Regions from separate parts of the Bacillus nitroreducens genome, predicted to be linked through region 2. Evidence: riboswitches for the same ligand, from Rfam matches in the RefSeq annotation. Region 2 holds a riboswitch; the other holds the start of a gene.
What was found. Region 2 has a riboswitch for lysine ahead of ACWPVE_RS13300 (Na+/H+ antiporter NhaC family protein). Riboswitches for the same ligand answer to the same signal wherever they lie in the genome.

Region 1: linked by a shared signal. The riboswitch ahead of ACWPVE_RS14770 (aspartate kinase) and the one ahead of ACWPVE_RS13300 (Na+/H+ antiporter NhaC family protein) in region 2 are both predicted to bind lysine.

Annotation. Positions count from the first base shown of each region.
Region 1 is NZ_CAXHYI020000003.1:2,249,001-2,253,441, forward strand. Features, by position in the region: gene trxA (thioredoxin) at 91-405, shown strand; gene uvrC (excinuclease ABC subunit UvrC) at 561-2,333, shown strand; lysine riboswitch at 2,401-2,579, shown strand; gene ACWPVE_RS14770 (aspartate kinase) at 2,667-3,911, shown strand; gene ACWPVE_RS14775 (IS1182 family transposase) at 4,102-4,441, shown strand, end outside.
Region 2 is NZ_CAXHYI020000003.1:1,963,235-1,967,675, forward strand. Features, by position in the region: gene ACWPVE_RS13290 (YunC family protein) at 19-321, shown strand; gene yunB (sporulation protein YunB) at 494-1,207, shown strand; lysine riboswitch at 1,300-1,483, shown strand; gene ACWPVE_RS13300 (Na+/H+ antiporter NhaC family protein) at 1,617-3,200, shown strand; gene ACWPVE_RS13305 (sodium-dependent transporter) at 3,448-4,441, shown strand, end outside.

The sequences.
Region 1 (4,441 bases), 290 kb from region 2:
CACTTATGAAGCAAATCACTCGTAAAATGAAAAGTGAGATGGTATACTCTTTGTAGAATTTCAAAGTTGTTAATAATAGGAGGGGTTATAATGGCTATTACAAACGTAACAGACCAAAATTTTGATGCAGAAACAAAAGAAGGATTAGTATTAGCAGATTTCTGGGCACCATGGTGTGGGCCTTGTAAAATGATTGCACCCGTATTAGAAGAGTTAGACTCTGAGGTTGGCGACAAAGTAAAAATCGTAAAACTTGATGTAGATGATAACCAAGAAACTGCAGCAAAGTTTGGCGTTATGAGCATCCCAACTTTACTTGTTATGAAAAATGGTGAAGTAGTAGATAAAGTTGTTGGTTTCCAACCAAAAGAAGCACTTGCTGAAAGACTTGCTAACCACTACTAATACACATAAGAGACAGCCTTTAAGGCTGTTTTTTATTTGCCGTTTTATAAGGCAATCCTTTTTTTTACACCTACACCTTAACCTTAAAAATGTTACAATAATAGGTATGGAAAAAAACAAAAAGGCGCATTGATTAAACAGATGGAGTGGTGATGATGCACGAACATCTTAAAGAAAAGTTAGCGATATTACCTGACCAGCCTGGTTGTTATTTAATGAAAGACAGGCAGGGAACCATTATATATGTAGGAAAAGCAAAAATACTAAAGAATCGGGTTCGTTCTTATTTTACAGGTTCACATGATGGGAAAACTTTGAGGCTTGTAAATGAGATTGAAGACTTTGAATATATTGTCACCTCTTCAAATATTGAAGCACTATTACTTGAAATCAATTTGATCAAAAAACATGACCCCAAATATAATATCATGTTAAAGGATGACAAGTCGTATCCTTTTATTAAAATAACAGCTGAAAAGCATCCCCAGTTACTGATCACTCGTAAAGTAAAAAAGGATAAGGGAAAATATTTTGGACCATATCCAAATGTACAAGCAGCAAATGAAACCAAAAAACTATTGGATCGAATTTATCCATTACGAAAGTGCTCGACCTTACCTGATAAAGTGTGTCTTTATTATCATATTGGACAATGTCTTGCACCTTGTGTGAATGAAGTAACAGATGAGACCAATAAAAAAATGGTAGACGACATTATCCGTTTTTTAAATGGTGGATATAAAGAAATTAAAGATGAGTTAACTGATAAAATGATAAAGGCATCTGAAGAACTTGATTTTGAACGAGCAAAAGAGTACCGTGATCAAATCGCAAATATCGAAACTACAATGGAAAAACAAAAAATGACCATGACAGATTTTATTGACCGCGATGTATTCGGCTATTCATATGATAAAGGGTGGATGTGTGTTCAGGTATTTTTTATTCGACAAGGGAAATTGATAGAGCGGGATGTTTCACTATTTCCTTTTTACAATGAGCCTGAACAGGATTTCTTAACCTTTCTAGGTCAATTCTATTTAAAGGCCAATCATTTCAAACCGAAAGAAGTACTACTTCCAAGTTCGGTTGATAGAGAACTAGCAGAGCAATTGCTAGAAGTTACTGTGCAACAGCCAAGTAGAGGGAAGAAAAAACAGCTTGTTGATTTGGCAGCTAAGAATGCCAAAATTGCTTTAATGGAAAAATTCGCCTTAATTGAAAGAGACGAAGAACGGACAATAAAGGCGGTTGAGAATCTTGGAAAAAGACTAGGGATTTATACACCTCATCGAATTGAAGCGTTCGATAATTCCAACATCCAGGGAACAAATCCTGTCTCAGCAATGGTTGTATTTACGGATGGAAAACCTGATAAAAAAGAATATCGAAAATACAAAATTAAATCAGTGCAAGGTCCTGATGATTATGAATCTATGAGGGAGGTCGTACGTAGAAGATATAGTCGTGCTCTAAAAGAAAACCTTCCCTTACCAGATCTAATCATCATAGATGGTGGAAAAGGCCATCTTGCAGCCGTAAGAGACATTCTTGAAAATGAGTTGGGTCTTGAGATTCCATTATCAGGATTAGCAAAGGATGATAAACATCGAACCTCTGAACTATTGATTGGTGACCCTCCTGAAATAGTAGAACTACCAAGAAATAGTCAGGAATTTTATTTGCTTCAACGAATACAAGACGAAGTGCACCGATTTGCCATTACCTTCCACCGACAAGTACGTGGTAAGAGTGCTTTTCAATCTGTTCTTGATGATATTCCTGGTGTCGGGGAAAAGCGCAAGAAAGCTTTGTTAAAACACTTTGGTTCAGTGAAAAAATTAAAAGAAGCTAGTATTGAGGAAATCCAACAGGCCAATATTCCTCGACCTACTGCAGAAGCTATCTTTGAAAAATTAAAAGAATAATCGTTGCTATTTTAAAAATTGTCTGATATAATCCTTAATAATATAATATTACACTTCAATACGTTGAAGTGATGATAGAGGTGCGACCTTTATTAGTATGCAATAGGAGGGGGATGAGCTCTTATGATTATTGCAGAAAGGAAAGTTCGCCGAAGTGAAAAGAGGCTCATACCTTTTTTTGCTGGTCTTATGTTTAAGAGACGTAAGATTGTCAAGATTAGTTAATCTTGGAGGGCTATCTCACGATGTGACACGTAGTAACAAATTACGTACAGCACAGCAATGAGAATCTCTCATTGCTGTTTTTTTTATTATCGAAAGAGAGGGTATATCATGGGGATCATTGTTCAAAAGTTTGGAGGCACCTCTGTAGGTTCACCAGAAAAAATTAAAAATGTCGCAAATCGAGTAATTCAAGAAGTGCAGGCAGGAAACCAGGTGGTAGTTGTCGTTTCGGCAATGGGGAAAACAACGGACCAATTAGTAAGCTTAGCAAATGCAATCACAAGTACACCGAGTAAGCGTGAAATGGATATGCTTTTAAGTACAGGAGAACAAGTTACAATTGCACTCTTGTCGATGGCCTTACAAGAAGCAGGGCATGAATCTGTTTCCTTTACAGGTTGGCAAGCTGGTATTGAAACAGAATCAATACATAGCAATGCCCGCATTGAAAAGATTGAAGTATCAAGGGTACATGATAGCTTAAAAGAAGGTAAAATCGTAGTCGTTGCTGGATTCCAGGGAATCAGTAGCTCTGGAGATATAACTACACTAGGTCGCGGTGGATCAGATACAACTGCGGTCGCACTTGCTGCAGCACTAAATGCAGATAAATGTGATATCTACACAGATGTAACAGGTGTATATACAACAGATCCTCGCGTTGTTCCATCAGCAAGGAAACTTCATTCTATTTCGTATGACGAAATGTTGGAGCTCGCCAATTTAGGAGCAGGTGTACTCCATCCACGCGCAGTAGAATTTGCAAAAAACTTTGAAATGCCACTTGAAGTTCGTTCAAGCATCGAGTTAGAAAATGGCACCATTATTGAGGAGGAAGTTTCAATGGAAAAGAATCTAGTTGTTAGGGGAATTGCTTTTGAAGACCAGATTACAAGGGTTACAGTATCTGGCTTACCAAATGAATTACACACATTGTCAACCATTTTTGGTACACTTGCAAAAAACGGCTTAAATGTTGATATCATTATTCAAAACATGACAGATAAAAATCATACGAATATATCATTTTCAGTAAAAACACAAGATTTACGTGATACACTTACTGTTTTAGAAAATAATAAGGATTTATTGAAGTATGAAGAAATTCAACATGAAGACGGGCTAGCGAAGGTTTCAATTGTCGGCTCTGGTATGGTTTCAAATCCAGGGGTTGCCGCTGACATGTTCCGTGTACTTGCAAGTGAAAATATTGAAGTAAAAATGGTTAGTACGTCTGAAATTAAAGTGTCAACTGTAGTAGAACAAGCAAAAATGGTTCGTGCGGTTGAAGCGTTACATGATTCATTCAATCTTGCAGCAGTTGAAGAAGAAAAAGAAAAAGTTAGACTATAATGAGTAACGGGGTTCGTTCTTAAGGTAATGTTTTACTTTGGGGCGGCCCTTTTTTATATAAAAAAACTGCACGTTAGGTGCAGGCAGGCTGTCGAGAAAGTCTCGACAGCCTTTATTCTTTTGATACACTTTAATAATTCACCGCGTTAATATGTTATAATATATTTAATAAATTAGGGTTGGTGATATTGTGTTAAATACTAGGGAAAATACACAAAATGAAATTGAATTTGTATCAATTGACGAGCTTGTTCCAGATAACCATCTGTTACGAAAAATAGATAAATACATAGATTTTTCTTTTATAATTGAGAGAGTAAAACCTTACTACTCTGAAGATAATGGTCGACCTTCGATCGACCCTCTTGTTCTTTTTAAAATGATGTTTATTGGATATTTTTATGGTATCCGTTCCGAAAGACAGCTTGAACAAGAGATAAAACTTAATGTCGCATATCGTTGGTTTTTAGGTCTCAGATTTAAAGATCCTGTACCACATCATTCCACAATAAGCTGGAATCGTCATAAGC
Region 2 (4,441 bases):
GAAAGGAGTGTGCTAGGAATGGTCTCAATGACACCAATCGTAATTGATAATCATCAATTTACAGCCATTACCGTTAAACTTCCTAAGACAAATTTTATGGCAGTAACAAATGAAAATGGCTATATTATGTGTGGAGCACTCGACGTTGCACTGTTAAATGATAAGCTCAAAGAGCGAGGTATCATTGCTGGTAGGGCAGTTGGTGTTCGAACAATCGAGCAATTACTGGATGCCCCTCTTGAATCAATTACGTTTGAAGCGGAAAAACGAGGCATCACAGTTGGTATGAAAGGCAAGGACGCCTTATTAAAAATGGTTTAAAACTATCTTATGACAAGAACAACTGAAATGCTTTTCACTATAAATTGAAGATTATTGATGCATTTAAAAAGTTATCGTACATCCCACCTTACTTGCATACAAATAGCTTGTGAGGGGGGATTTTCGTTTGGCAAAATATAGAGGTCGCCTACAGCTTAGAAGGAGAGGGCCCTTGCCTTTTCGATACGTTTTTTTATTAACAATTGTTTTTTTTATCCTTTCAACTGTAATCGGGGTATATATTGTGAACAAAGCGATAGAACCCGCACTCATGGCATATGCAGAAAATGAAACAAAGAAAATGGCTGCAACTGTAATAAAAAATGCAATTAACCAACAAATAAATGATGATGAATTGAACCAAGAGGAATTAAGCATTTTTCAGACTGATGATAACGGAAAAGTAATTAGCTATAACACACAAGTCGTTAATCAAATGGCAACAAAAACACTTGGAAATATAGAAAGATATTTAAAGCATGTAAATGAAGGGGAACTAAACCAACTAGAGTACCCAGATTTAGAAATTGAAACCGATGAGAGAACTGGACAAACAGGATTTGTATTTAGAGTTCCACTTGGAGAAGCAACAAACAACGCAATCTTAGGAAATTTAGGTCCAGAAATACCAATTTACTTTCATATGATTGGATTTGGAAAAACAACACCACAAGGAAGAATTGATGAGTGGGGTATTAATAATGGGTGGTTCCAGTATAATGTGTTGGCAACAGTAACAATGCAAGTTATTTTACCTTTTAAAACAAGTGAAGTAGAAATAGAAACTATCATACCTATCATCAATCAAAATATTATGCATGAAGTTCCGCAATTTTATAACAATGGTGGTGAAACATCACCATCTATTGAGTTTCCTCCAAATTAACATTAATTACTATATTGGTATAGTTGATTAATAGAAAGATATACGCTATACTACAGTAGGACTAAAAAACTTCATATATCACCTTATCGGATCGATGGGGTAGAGGTGCGGAAAATAAGAGTAGGCTATGTGAGGATGACAACAATGATCATAGTTGAAAGGATATTTCGCCGAAGCAAAAACAAACGCGTCAACGTTATTTTTGTTGGGGTTGCCTTGAAAATAGGTAACACTGTCATTATAGAAAGATATCTATAATGGAGGGCTACTGATCGTGATGGAGGATAACATAACATTACTAAGAGTAATGATAGTTATTTTCTATCATTTACTCTTTTTTTTTCGCGAAAATGAGTATCTTCTTCACTTCTCCTGCCCTCCATAAAATTTTATTTTGGAGGAACACGTCATGTCTGGAACCATTTATTCAATTATCCCACCCATTATTGCTTTACTTATGGTTGTTTTAACACGTCGAGTTTTACTGTCTTTGGGAATAGGTATTGTTTCCGCTGCATTTGTATTACATGGAAATGTCCTAAAGGAAGAGGGAGTAGAAACTTGGCTACAAGACATCTTTCTCACCATTTGGACAAGTATAAAATCCGTATTTGTGTCTGACGGCGCATTAAACTCTTGGAATGTATATATCATTTTATTTCTATTTATATTAGGAATTATTACAGCCTTTATATCAATTACAGGTGGTAGTCGGGCCTTTGGAGCTTGGGCACAAACAAAAGTTAAAACAAGAACGGGCTCACAGTTACTAGCAGCTGTTTTAGGAATCCTGATTTTCATTGATGACTACTTTAATGCTTTGGCAGTCGGCCAGGTTAGCAAGCCAATTACAGACCGCAATAAAGTATCTCGTGCAAAACTTGCATATATCATTGACTCAACATCTGCGCCAATTTGTGTTGTATCTCCAATTTCAAGTTGGGGTGCATATATTATTGCAATTTTGGCTCCTATTTTAGCAACACATGGTTTAACGGAGTATTCACCATTATCTGCATTTATACAGATGATACCAATGAATTTATATGTAATGATTTCTATTTTAATGGTGATTGCTGTTGCTATTTTCAATATTAATCTCGGTAGTATGAAAACTCACGAAAATCGTGCAATCGAAACAGGAGAACTTACAGATCCAGAAAAACCAGTTCTGGGAGAATTAAAGCAAGAATTACCTCAAAGTGAAAAAGGTACTGTTGGTGACTTAGTGTGGCCAATTGTAGCGCTAGTTGTTGGTACTGTGGGCTCTCTCATTTGGACAGGTTATAAAGCTTCTGAAGGCAAGGTAACGATTTTTACCATTTTTGAAAATACGGATGTAACTAGGTCGCTCTTAAACGGTGGAACTTTGGGTATTATTGTTACACTTATTTTGTTCTTTGTTCAAGTCTATTCGAAAAATACGTTATCTATTGGACTTCTTCCTAAAGGGATAATCGAAGGTATTAAATCGATGCTTCCAGCTGTTTATATACTTATTTTTGCTTGGGTAATAGTTGATTTAATTGGACAGATTGAAACAGGAAAATATCTAGCGGGTCTTGTCGAAAACTCTAACTTAAATACTGCCTATTTACCTGTGATTTTATTTGTTGTAGCAGGCTTCATGGCTTTTGCGACAGGAACGTCTTGGGGCACGTTTGGGATGATGCTTCCAATTGCTGGGGACATTGCGGCTGCTGCAGATATTCAGTTATTACTTCCAGCCTTAGCGGCAGTACTAGCTGGTGCAGTCTTTGGTGACCACTGTTCACCAATATCGGATACAACAATCTTATCGTCTACAGGTGCGGGGAGCCATCATATCGATCACGTGATGACACAGCTTCCATATGCAATTTCATCTGCAGTTATTGCTGGTATTGGCTATGTTGTGCTAGGTCTAACGGGCAATACATTATTTGGATTGTTTACTGCTTTAGCATTATTTATTTTGTTTGTTTTCATCATGAAAAATAAGCAAAAAGTTTAAAATTGTTATCCTATTTTACAAGTAAATCTAAATTAATACGTGTGAGGCATGGGAAATAGAACCATAGCCTCACTTTTTTATATTGTAATTTGAATTAGAAAATAACTTTTGACATAAGGTTCTAGACTGGCTATACTAATAAATAGATTATAATAAATAATCTGAAAATATAAAAATTTCCAACATAGCCTTAGTACTAAATGACTATTACGGTAACGGGCTAAAGTGGAAAAGGGGAGGTTTATTTATGGATAATCGTCCACAGTGGGGGACGCGACTAGGATTCATTTTAGCTGCAGTTGGTTCGGCGGTCGGGTTAGGAAACATTTGGAGATTTCCAGCGGTTGCGTATGAAAATGGCGGCGGTGCATTCTTTCTTCCATATTTATTTGCCTTACTGACTGCCGGAATTCCATTATTAATTATGGAGTTTACTATTGGGCACAAATATCGCGGTTCTGCCCCTCTTTCTCTCTCAAAAATCAGTAAAGGGAAAGAGTGGATCGGCTGGTGGCAGGTGGCGATTTCATTTGTTATCGCAACATATTATGCAGTCATTGTTGCTTGGGCTATGTCGTATTCTGTCTTTTCTTTTGGTCAAAAATGGGGAGATGATACTGGTGGCTTCCTTATGGGTGAGTACTTAAATCGAATCGATTTAGCAGGAGGCGAGATAGGCCAATTTGGTAGCATTGTGCCTGGGGTGTTCATTCCACTGGTAATTGTTTGGGTAGTTGCATTAGGTGTTTTATTCGCAGGTGTGAAAAGAGGAATCGAACTTGCAAACAGAATTATGATTCCTACATTATTGGTCTTATTTTTAATTATTGTTATACGTGCTGTTACCTTAGATGGTGCTGCTGAGGGCTTACATGCATTCTTTACACCGGATTGGTCTAAAATTGCAGATGGTAAGGTTTGGGTAGCGGCTTATGGACAAATATTCTTTAGCTTATCAATTGCTTTCGCTATTATGATAACGTATTCAAGTTACTTGCCGAAAAAATCAGATATTACAAATAATGCATTTATAACAGGATTTGCGAATTCAAGTTTTGAATTATTGGCTGGTATCGGGGTATTTAGTATTTTAGGATTCATGGCTGCTTCACAGGGCGTAGGTGTAGATGAAGTTGTTTCAGCTGGAGTCGGGTTGGCTTTCGTTGTATTCCCACAAATTATTAATGAACTTCCAGCATTCAATGGATTTTTTGGTTTCTTGTTCTTTGGATCACTTGTAT